One region of the Rhizobium sp. PP-CC-3G-465 genome, then DNA from elsewhere that is predicted to be linked to it. Evidence: predicted binding sites of a transcription regulator. Region 1 holds the regulator's gene; the other holds the start of a gene.

What was found. Region 1 encodes LexA, which represses DNA repair genes until DNA is damaged. Its sites were predicted from a motif close to TGTTCNNNNTGTGTTCNG; they were not measured.
Region 2: the regulator LexA is predicted to act here: its motif matches at 3,491-3,508, upstream of C8J33_RS08270 (energy-coupling factor ABC transporter ATP-binding protein).

Annotation. Positions count from the first base shown of each region.
Region 1 covers NZ_SLYH01000001.1:927,429-932,201, forward strand. The annotation lists gene uvrA (excinuclease ABC subunit UvrA) at 1-907, opposite strand, end outside; gene C8J33_RS04195 (single-stranded DNA-binding protein) at 1,191-1,724, shown strand; gene lexA (transcriptional repressor LexA) at 1,999-2,715, shown strand; gene C8J33_RS04205 (hypothetical protein) at 3,755-4,087, opposite strand.
Region 2 covers NZ_SLYH01000001.1:1,753,789-1,758,561, reverse strand. The annotation lists gene C8J33_RS08295 (thioesterase domain-containing protein) at 1-213, shown strand, start outside; gene C8J33_RS08290 (exodeoxyribonuclease VII small subunit) at 214-507, opposite strand; gene C8J33_RS08285 (histone deacetylase family protein) at 513-1,442, opposite strand; gene C8J33_RS08280 (biotin transporter BioY) at 1,529-2,092, opposite strand; gene C8J33_RS08275 (energy-coupling factor transporter transmembrane component T family protein) at 2,129-2,731, opposite strand; gene C8J33_RS08270 (energy-coupling factor ABC transporter ATP-binding protein) at 2,728-3,408, opposite strand; gene C8J33_RS08265 (winged helix-turn-helix domain-containing protein) at 3,514-4,704, shown strand.

The DNA.
Region 1 (4,773 bases):
CATCGCAGGTCGGGCAGGCCCCGAAAGGGTTGTTGAACGAAAACAGGCGGGGTTCGATCTCCGAAATCGTAAAGCCGGAGACGGGGCAGGCGAACTTTTCCGAAAACAGCACGCGCTCATGCGTCTCGTTCAGCGACTTGTTGGCCGAACCGCCGGCGGATGTCTCCTTCTCCGGTAGCGGCTTGTCAGCAAATTCCGCAATCGCCAAGCCATCCGCAAGCCGCAGCGAGGTCTCCAGACTGTCCGCAAGCCTTGCCGCGATATCGCCGCGCACGACCAGACGGTCGACGACCACGTCGATGTCATGCTTGTACTTCTTATCGAGCGCGGGAACATCGGCGATCTCGTAAAACTGGCCGTCCACCTTTACGCGCTGAAAGCCCTTCTTCATGAGCTCCGCGAGTTCCTTCTTGTACTCTCCTTTTCGCCCCCGGATCATCGGCGCGAGAATGTACAGGCGAGCACCTTCTTCCATCGCAAGAACCCGATCGACCATTTGGCTGACAGTCTGGCTTTCGATCGGCAGACCTGTCGCTGGCGAATAGGGCACGCCGACGCGCGCGAACAGAAGGCGCATATAGTCGTAGATCTCGGTGACCGTTCCCACGGTCGAGCGCGGATTTTTCGACGTCGTCTTCTGTTCGATGGAAATAGCAGGCGATAGGCCCTCGATCAGATCGACGTCGGGCTTCTGCATCATCTCAAGGAACTGACGCGCATAGGCCGAAAGGCTCTCGACATAGCGCCGCTGCCCTTCGGCATAGATGGTATCAAAGGCCAGCGACGACTTTCCCGACCCGGACAACCCCGTCATCACGATCAGCTTGTTGCGCGGGAGGTCGAGATCGACGCCCTTCAGATTGTGCTCCCGCGCACCGCGGATCGAAATGGTCTTGAATTCGCTCATGGTCGGACGCTCTGCATGGGGACGAAGCCCTTACTTAAGATCATTACTTCATATGTCGAGGCGCGTTTTCGGGAAACCACTATTCCTTCGTCACAGTGATCCGGTCTGCGGCCCGTGACGGCCTCGCTTGACAGGATCATACCCAAGACATAGAACAAATAAAGAACAAATTTGCAAACTGTTGTGGATTGCTGGCGGCCGAGGGCGAAATGCCGCGCTCAACAGCGTAGGCTCGCGGCACGATGCGGATCGTTGAGCCGCTTTCAGGAGACAGGACAAAGAGATGGCTGGTAGCGTAAACAAGGTGATCCTCATCGGCAACGTCGGGGCGGACCCCGAGATTCGGCGGACGCAGGATGGCAAGCCGATCGCAAACCTGCGCATCGCGACCTCCGAAAGCTGGCGCGACCGAAACTCCGGTGAGCGGCGCGAGAAAACAGAGTGGCACACCGTCGTGGTCTTTAACGAAGGCCTGTGCAAGGTCGTAGAGCAATATGTGAAAAAGGGCGCCAAGCTCTATCTCGAGGGCGCGCTGCAGACCCGCAAGTGGCAGGACAAGGACGGAAACGACCGTTACTCCACGGAGGTGGTGCTTCAGGGCTTCAACTCGACGCTGACCATGCTCGACGGTCGCGATGGTGGAGGCAGCGGTGGCGGAAGCCGTGGCAGCTCGGAATATGGTGGCGGAAGCGGTGGGTCGAATTACGGCGACGATTACGATCGCCCGGCCCAGTCCTCGGGCGCCCGATCGGGCGGTAGCACCGGCGGATCAAGCGGCGGCTTCTCTCGTGACCTGGATGACGATATCCCATTTTGATTCGCGCAAACCTGCTGCAGGTTGATACATAAATTCGACGCCTCTTTTGCGCCGTCATGGGTAAGTTCATGGCGGCGTTGCTATTGTGAAGCTGAGAGAGGCTGTGCGTTGACAACAATTCTCGTTTTTAAGGGAATGCGGAAAGCAACGCTTCGGATGGGCGCCCCTTGTTGATCATTCCCGATGTGGTTTAACCAGAATGCCACTTGCAGAACACATGAGGAACATATAACACTGTTCTTGCTTTGTTTCGTGACTCTGGAGTCGATTGATCATGCTGACCCGCAAGCAACAGGAACTGTTGATTTTCATTCATGAGCGCATGAAGGAATCGGGTATTCCCCCCTCATTCGACGAAATGAAGGATGCACTGGAGCTCGCGTCCAAATCCGGCATTCACCGGCTGATCACGGCTCTTGAGGAGCGCGGGTTCATCCGGCGCCTACCCAACCGGGCACGGGCGCTTGAGGTCATCAAGCTGCCGGAGGCGTATCTGGCCGCTGTCCCGCCGAAGCGCGGTTTTTCGCCGAGCGTGATTCAAGGAAGCCGGGGAAGCTCTGCACCTGAAAACGCGCCGAAGACGACGGCTGGGGTGGGCAACGATAATAGCGTGTCGGTTCCGGTGATGGGGCGCATCGCCGCAGGCGTTCCGATTTCCGCCATCCAGAACAATACCCACGATATCTCCGTTCCCGCCTTTATGATCGGCAATGGCGAGCACTACGCCTTGGAAGTCCGGGGCGACTCGATGATCGAAGCCGGTATTCTGGACGGTGATACCGTGATCATCCGCAATGCCAACAGTGCCAGCCCCGGCGAGATCGTCGTGGCTCTCGTGGATGACGAAGAAGCAACCCTCAAGCGCTTCCGCCGCAAGGGTGCCTCCGTTGCCCTCGAAGCAGCCAATCCAGCCTATGAGACAAGAATTTTTGGCCCGGAACGCGTGAAGGTCCAAGGAAAGCTCGTCGGGTTGATTCGCCGTTATCAGTGAAGGGAAGGGCTTTGCTATTGTGAGGTTGATGAGATCTTGTCGTCATCAGGTTCCAGCACATGGAGCCTTTTCAGCATGTTTTTTGAGGTTTACGTTTTAGACGGTCCTAGTTGACTACTGTACCGGCGAGGACAGACGGAAATCGCAACCTTCACGTTCTGCAGAGATGCGATTTTGAGGGTCGAGCCATCCACCTCCTTGTCAGTCCGACCTTGAGTCGTAGCTTGGCTGTTTAACGTCTACGAGATGAGTAGACACTTTTGAGCGCTTGGACGTCAGGTCGCCGGATGCCGCATCCAGTACGGGATGATGAAGGGGTAATTGGTGGCCCCTGAATCTCGTGGCGTGAGATGTAGGTAAGCTTCGTTATCCGTTAAGTTACCAACCGGCCAGAAATTTGCGCCATCTGTCGTTCTATTCGTAAGCTATCAAGCGGAACACGTTCAGTTCTGAGGCCTGCTAGCTTTAACGATACCTACAAGTGAAAGTCTATGGAACCGCATGGGCAGGTCGGCGTTTACCGGGCGAACACAGCGGAGGTGAACATGCCCGGAACATCGAGAAACTTTCGGGCTGTCCTCTTTGGCTGTAATAAAGCTGACTTTGTGGGAAGCACGATGTTGTGAGTATGTACAACCCCGACGAAGTTCAGGATTTGGCAAACGACTGTTTGTAGCCCACACAGAGACCATGGCACTTTCCAGGCAGGGTGAAAAGCCAGTACGTAAAAGCAATCAAATCTCTGTCTAGCCGAATTACAATCGTGTTGGCGATTTTAGTTCATTTTTTTGGTATTGCTCACAGCACCATTTACAAAAAAAACGCGCATTTTTCATGCGCTAAGGAATTCATCATGAGAATGATCTTTGTCGGGATGCTTGCATCCGTCCTCAGTATACTTGTGATCAAATATGCAAACAATGATCTGGGGAACAGTGTCCCATTGACGACTGTCGGAGCAGCTAGCTCGCTGTGATACCCGGGCATCTCGGCCAGCTGCTCCGATATATTTAGAGACTTTATCCGAAGATCAGGCTCATCATTCGTGGATCGTGTAAGATCCCATTTCGCACAAATTTTGCTTGTCTTCCGTCGTTGCGAGATCTGAACCCTCTTCGAATTCGAAACGCATGTCATAATTACAAACGTCTCGACCATCTGCAATCGTAAGCTCGATTGTCTCACCGGGATTGAGGACCTGTTCGCCGAACACGTCTCCCTCCCAATCACTGACACCGACAGGTGACGTGTAGAAGCGCGTGAGAACGGATTTCGTGCCGTTCTTCAGTGTGAACACCAGATCCTCGGCCTGTGCTGCCCCGGACACAAAAATGGCGCTGATGATAATCGCGCCTGTCGTAATGATTTTCATTGTTCCCCCCGTGAATCTAATATGTCGCCAATGGGTTGACGATAAAGGGATATTACCGAGTCTCTTGTCGTATTCAACTGGATTGTGGACGTTTGATAAACAGACGAATGCGGTTTCAGACGCGCTGCAAATTCTGAATGCGCGTTCTCACCATCATTTACCCAGCAGCTCGGCTGTTATCCTCGCACGGCGAAGAGATGTGAAGATTGCGCGGCGGATTCGTTTGGAAATCTGCGGCGTTCCACTGGCTGGCAGCGCTCGCCTACATTCGGAGAATGTAAACTGGACGGCCGCCGTGATCTCGTGGCAACGACGTGACGTCAATCTGTCGCCCGACCCCGTTCTTGAATTAACGGCAGTCGCGTCCGAGCCCCTTTTGCCAGAACAAAAACCCTACGTCCACCGTGCGTGTCGTTGATGGGCCCCATATAGGGCATAGTTCACATCGAAGACTTTGAAGAATGGCGGAGTATGTCCCTGTTCGCCAAACGAACACCGCGTATGGTCGAACGTCCGCCTGCATTGAGGCAGGCCGGAGAGCGTCCACACCATGAATAGGGGATAGAGCTATCTGGGTTCTAAGATGGCTGTTCTCAGAACGTTCTGGTTCATGAAGGAGACGAGGAGGGAGCAGAAAGCAATGGATCGCCACACCAAAATTTAATGTTGCAGAACATTAGAGGCCC
Region 2 (4,773 bases), 830 kb from region 1:
TCGCCGATCGATTGCAACGCCAGGCGCATCTGGAAGGCCTACCTGCCGGAGGCGAGATGGGTCTCGGCCTCGGGCAACCATCTCAGCATGATCGTCGCCAGAAAGGCCCGCAAGCTTGCCGCCGTGATGGACATGCATCTGCGGCTCATACCCATATCGGAACCCATATCGGCATCGGAAACATCCGCGCCCGCGAAAAGCGCGGCCGCCTGATCAGTTGCCGTCCAGCGGCTCCACACCCTGCGGCTTGCCGGCGCGGTCGAGGCGAATCTTCTCGATGCGGTTTTCGGCCGCGTTGAGCAGGGCCTCGCAATGCTTCTTCAGCGCTTCCCCGCGCTCGTAGAACTCGATCGAGCGGTCGAGGGCGACATCGCCGCGCTCCAGCGCTGATACGATCGATTCCAGTTCCTCGACGGCTCGCTCGAAGGACAGCGAGGCGACATCGGCCGGGCCGGAAGGCTCCGCCGGGCCAGCGCTTGGTGATTGCGTGCGTGTCTCGTTTGCCATGGCGGTCATCCCCTCATCAGGCGCTGGATATGAAGACCCGCCGATTCGGCGAGCCCCACGAGGTCATAGCCGCCTTCGAGCAGGCTGACGATGCGGTTGCTGGCATGCTTGCCCGCAACGTCAAGCAACCGGCCGGTCGCCCAGTCGAAATCGTCGCCGACGAGGTTGATCTGCGCCAGCGGATCGCGGTGATGGGCATCGAACCCGGCCGAGATGATGATGAGATCCGGCTGGAAACGCTCGAGCGCCGGCAGCACGCGCGACTTGAACGCCTCGCGAAAATGCTCGCTGCCGGTATCGGGGGAAAGCGGCGCGTTGACGATGGTGTTGTGGGTGCCGGTCTCGTCCTTCGCGCCGGTGCCGGGATAGAGCGGCATCTGGTGCGTCGAACAGAAGAGGACGGAGGCATCGTCATAGAAGATGTCCTGCGTGCCGTTACCGTGGTGCACGTCCCAATCGACGATCGCCACGCGCTCGGCCCCGTGCACGCGCTGGGCATGCCGCGCGGCGATGGCGGCATTGTTGAAGAAGCAGAAGCCCATGGCCTTCATCTTCTCGGCATGGTGCCCGGGCGGGCGGGAGGCGACGAAGACATTGTCGGCCTTGCCGGTGAAAACCGCGTCCACCGCAGCCACCGCGCCGCCGATGCCGGTCAGCGCCGCCTGCAGGCTCGCGGGGCTCGCATGCGTATCGGCCTCGAAACTGTTGATGCCCTCTTCGGGGATCACCGACATCACAGCCCGCAGGTGCTCTTCCGGATGGGCAAGCAGCACGAGATCCTCGTTGCCCTGCGGTGCTTGTTTGCGGACAAGATCGGAAAACCGCTCGTGCTCCAGCGCCAGATTGAGCGCCCGCAGCCGATCCGGCCGTTCCGGGTGGCCCTCGGGCACCTGATGCTCGAGGAAGATGGGGTTTTCGTAGAGGATGGTTGTCATGGGCGCCAAGCTAGAGCGCTAAAGAGGCAGGGTCCAGCACCTTGCCGGCTTTTCCCCGCCCGTTCCCTCTTCAGGCTTGGTTCCGGTCAGCTCCGCTGCGGCAGCAGGGGATAGCCGACGAGGACGGCGCGGGCGGCAAGTGCTGCGATGCCGGCCTTGAGGATGTCACCCGGCAGGAAGACGGCGTTTGCCGAGAGAGCGGCCACGAAGCCCATGCCGGTGTTGATGGCCAGCCAGATCGTGCCCATGAGGTAGACGACGCCGATGCCGCCGATGATCGAGGCGAGGAAGAAGCCAGCGATCTGGCGTGCGCCGCCCTGGGTTTCGCGAACGATCCGTTCGGCGACGAGGCCGGTGACGAAGGTGCCCAGAACCCAGCCCGCGATGTAACCGCCGGTCGGGCCGGCAAGGACGGCGAGCCCGCCGCGGCCGCCCGAAAGGACCGGCAGGCCGACGGCCACCATGAGGATGAGGAGGAGATAGGCGAGCGCACCGCGCTTGGCACCGATGATGCAGCCGGCTAGCATGACGCCCATCGACTGCGCGGTGATCGGCACCGGCACGAAGGCGAGCGTGATCGGCGGGATGATGCCGAGGACGATGATGATGGCAGTAAACAGGGCGGTCAGAACCAGGTCGCGCGTCGACATTCGCCTCTCCTTTCACGAGTTGCTGATGGAGGCCGATTAGTGACGCCGCAGGCCCCGTGCGTCAATGGCCATCGCAATCATGTCGGCATCTTTCAGCGTGAGGATGATCAACGGCGCCAGCATTTTCAGCGGGCGCACGGGCAGGCCCCGCGCCGCATGCGCTTCCCGCAGGCTCTCGTATCGCGTCGAGATCTCCGGCACGAAGCGCAGCACCAGCCCCAGCGCCAGCCCGATATCGGCGGCATTGACGAGCCCCAGCCGCTCGAACGGCATCATCAGCCGGGTGATCTCCTCCATGAAGTCGCCCACCTCTGTCGAGGCCGTGACGGTGGCGGCAAGGAGAATGAGCGTGGCGAACCGGAAGAGGACGACGAGACCGTGAACTGGCGTCTCGAAGAAAGCCGTTGCTCCCGCCACAAGCCCGATGGAGACGAGCGGCCAGGCAAGCCGCGACAGGCCTTCAGAAAACGACACGCCCACCGTGGCGAAGACGAGCGCCGAGAGCAGAACCGCCCCGCCGAGAACGAACGGATCGACCGTGAGAAAGACCGCAAGGCTGGCGACGAACAGGACCGCGAGCTTGGTGCGCACGGACAGCCGGTGCAGCAGCGTCGCGCCCTCGACATGCAGGCTCTTCAGCACAGCGCCACCGCCTCATAGGCCTTTACGACATCCCCCGGTATGCCGTCGGCGATCAGGCGGCCTTCGTGGAACAGAAGCACGCGCTCGAAGCTCTCGATCAGCGACAGGTCGTGACTGACGACGATGGCCGCCTCGTCGAGGCTCGCCAGCGTGTCGATCACCCGCTTCCGGTTCTTGAGGTCCAGCTGGTTGGTTGGCTCGTCGAGAATGAGGATGTCGGGTTCGGTCACCAGCACGCTTGCCATGGCCACCAGCTGCGTCTCCCCGCCCGACAGGGCATGCACCCGCCGCCGCGCCAGATGCTCGATACCGAACCGCATGAGAATGCCCTCGACCCGCGCCGCGACCTCCGCTTTCCCAACGCCCCGGCTCTTCAGCCCAAGCGCGATATCGTCGGCGACGATCGGCAGGATCAGCTGGTTTTGCGGGTTCTGGAAGATGAAGCCGACCGTGCCGAGAACGGCCGGGCCATCCGCGACCGTATCGAGCCCGTTCACCGTCACGTGGCCCCGGCTCGGCTTGACGAGGCCGTTGATGGCCCGCGCAAAGGTCGTCTTGCCCGACCCATTGAGCCCGATCACCCCGATCCGCCGCTCGGTGAGCGCGAGGTCGAGCGGATGCAGCGCGACGGTCTCGCCATAACGAATGCTGCAATCGGCAAAGCGGATCTCCAATCCCGTCTCCTCGGATGTCGCAGTGGATCGCCGGTTCATAGGCGAACGCGGGCAAAAGGCAAAGCGGGAGTTGATTCTTCGTCAGAACAAAGCATGATCAAAAACATGACGATTCTCGTATCCAACCGCGATGCCCGCCGCATCTTCCTCAACCGCCAAGGGCTGGCATCGCCGCCCAACCGGGCGCTGACGAAGGCCGGCCTGCTCGACCTCATCACGAAGATCGGCTTCGTGCAGGTGGACAGCATCTCCACGGTGGAGCGCGCCCACCATATGATTCTCCACGCCCGCAGCCAGACCTATCGGCCCGAGCATCTGACAGCCCTTCTGGAGAAGGACGGCGCGCTGTTCGAGCACTGGACGCATGACGCCTCGATCATTCCCAGCGCCTTCTTCGTCTACTGGAAGCATCGCTTCGCGAGCGAAAGCGAGACGCTGGTGGAGCGCTGGCGGAAATGGCGGGAGGCGGGGTTCGAGGATGTCTTCGACGACACGCTGAAGCAGATCACCGAGACCGGCCGCGTGCTCGCGCGCGATTTCAAATACGAGGACCGCACCTCCGGCGGCTGGTGGAACTGGCACCCTTCCAAGACCGCGCTCGAATATCTCTGGCGCACCGGCAGACTGGCGATTGCCGGCCGCGACAGCTTCCAGAAGATTTACGATCTGACCGAACGCGTGATCCCCGAGACCTATCGATTAGGCGAGGTGGACCGCGAGGCCTTCATCGACTGGTGCTGCCGGGCGGCGCTCGAGCGTCTCGGCTTTGCCACCCACGGCGAACTCGCCGCCTTCTTCGCGCTGATCTCGCCGGAAGACGCGCGGCAATGGGTGCTGTCCCACGCCCACGAGCTGCAATCCGTGGTGATCGAGCCCGCCGACGGCAGCCGTCCGCGCGCCGCCCATGCGCTCGCCGGCTTCCCCGATACCCTCGGCGACCTCGAAGACCCGCCGGCCCGCCTTCGCGTCCTCAGCCCGTTCGATCCGCTCCTGCGGGATCGCGCCCGCACCGAGCGCCTGTTCGGTTTTACCTATCGCATCGAGATCTTCGTGCCCGAGCCGAAGCGCCAGTACGGCTACTACGTCTTCCCGCTCCTCGAAGGCGACCGTCTCATCGGCCGCATCGACATGAAGGCCAACCGCAAGGCGGGCTTGCTGGAGGTCAAGCGCCTCTGGTGGGAACCGGGCATTCGAGCTTCTTCAGGCCGCGACGCCCGCCTCGACGCCGAACTCGCCCGCATCGCCCGCTTTGCCGGTGTCGAGCAGGTGGTGTGGCTGGAGGGGGCGAGGGGGTAGGGCTGTTTTATTTCAGCGGCATCTGTTGTACGATGCCGAGGCGAGCGCATGATAAGAGCCACCCAGAGG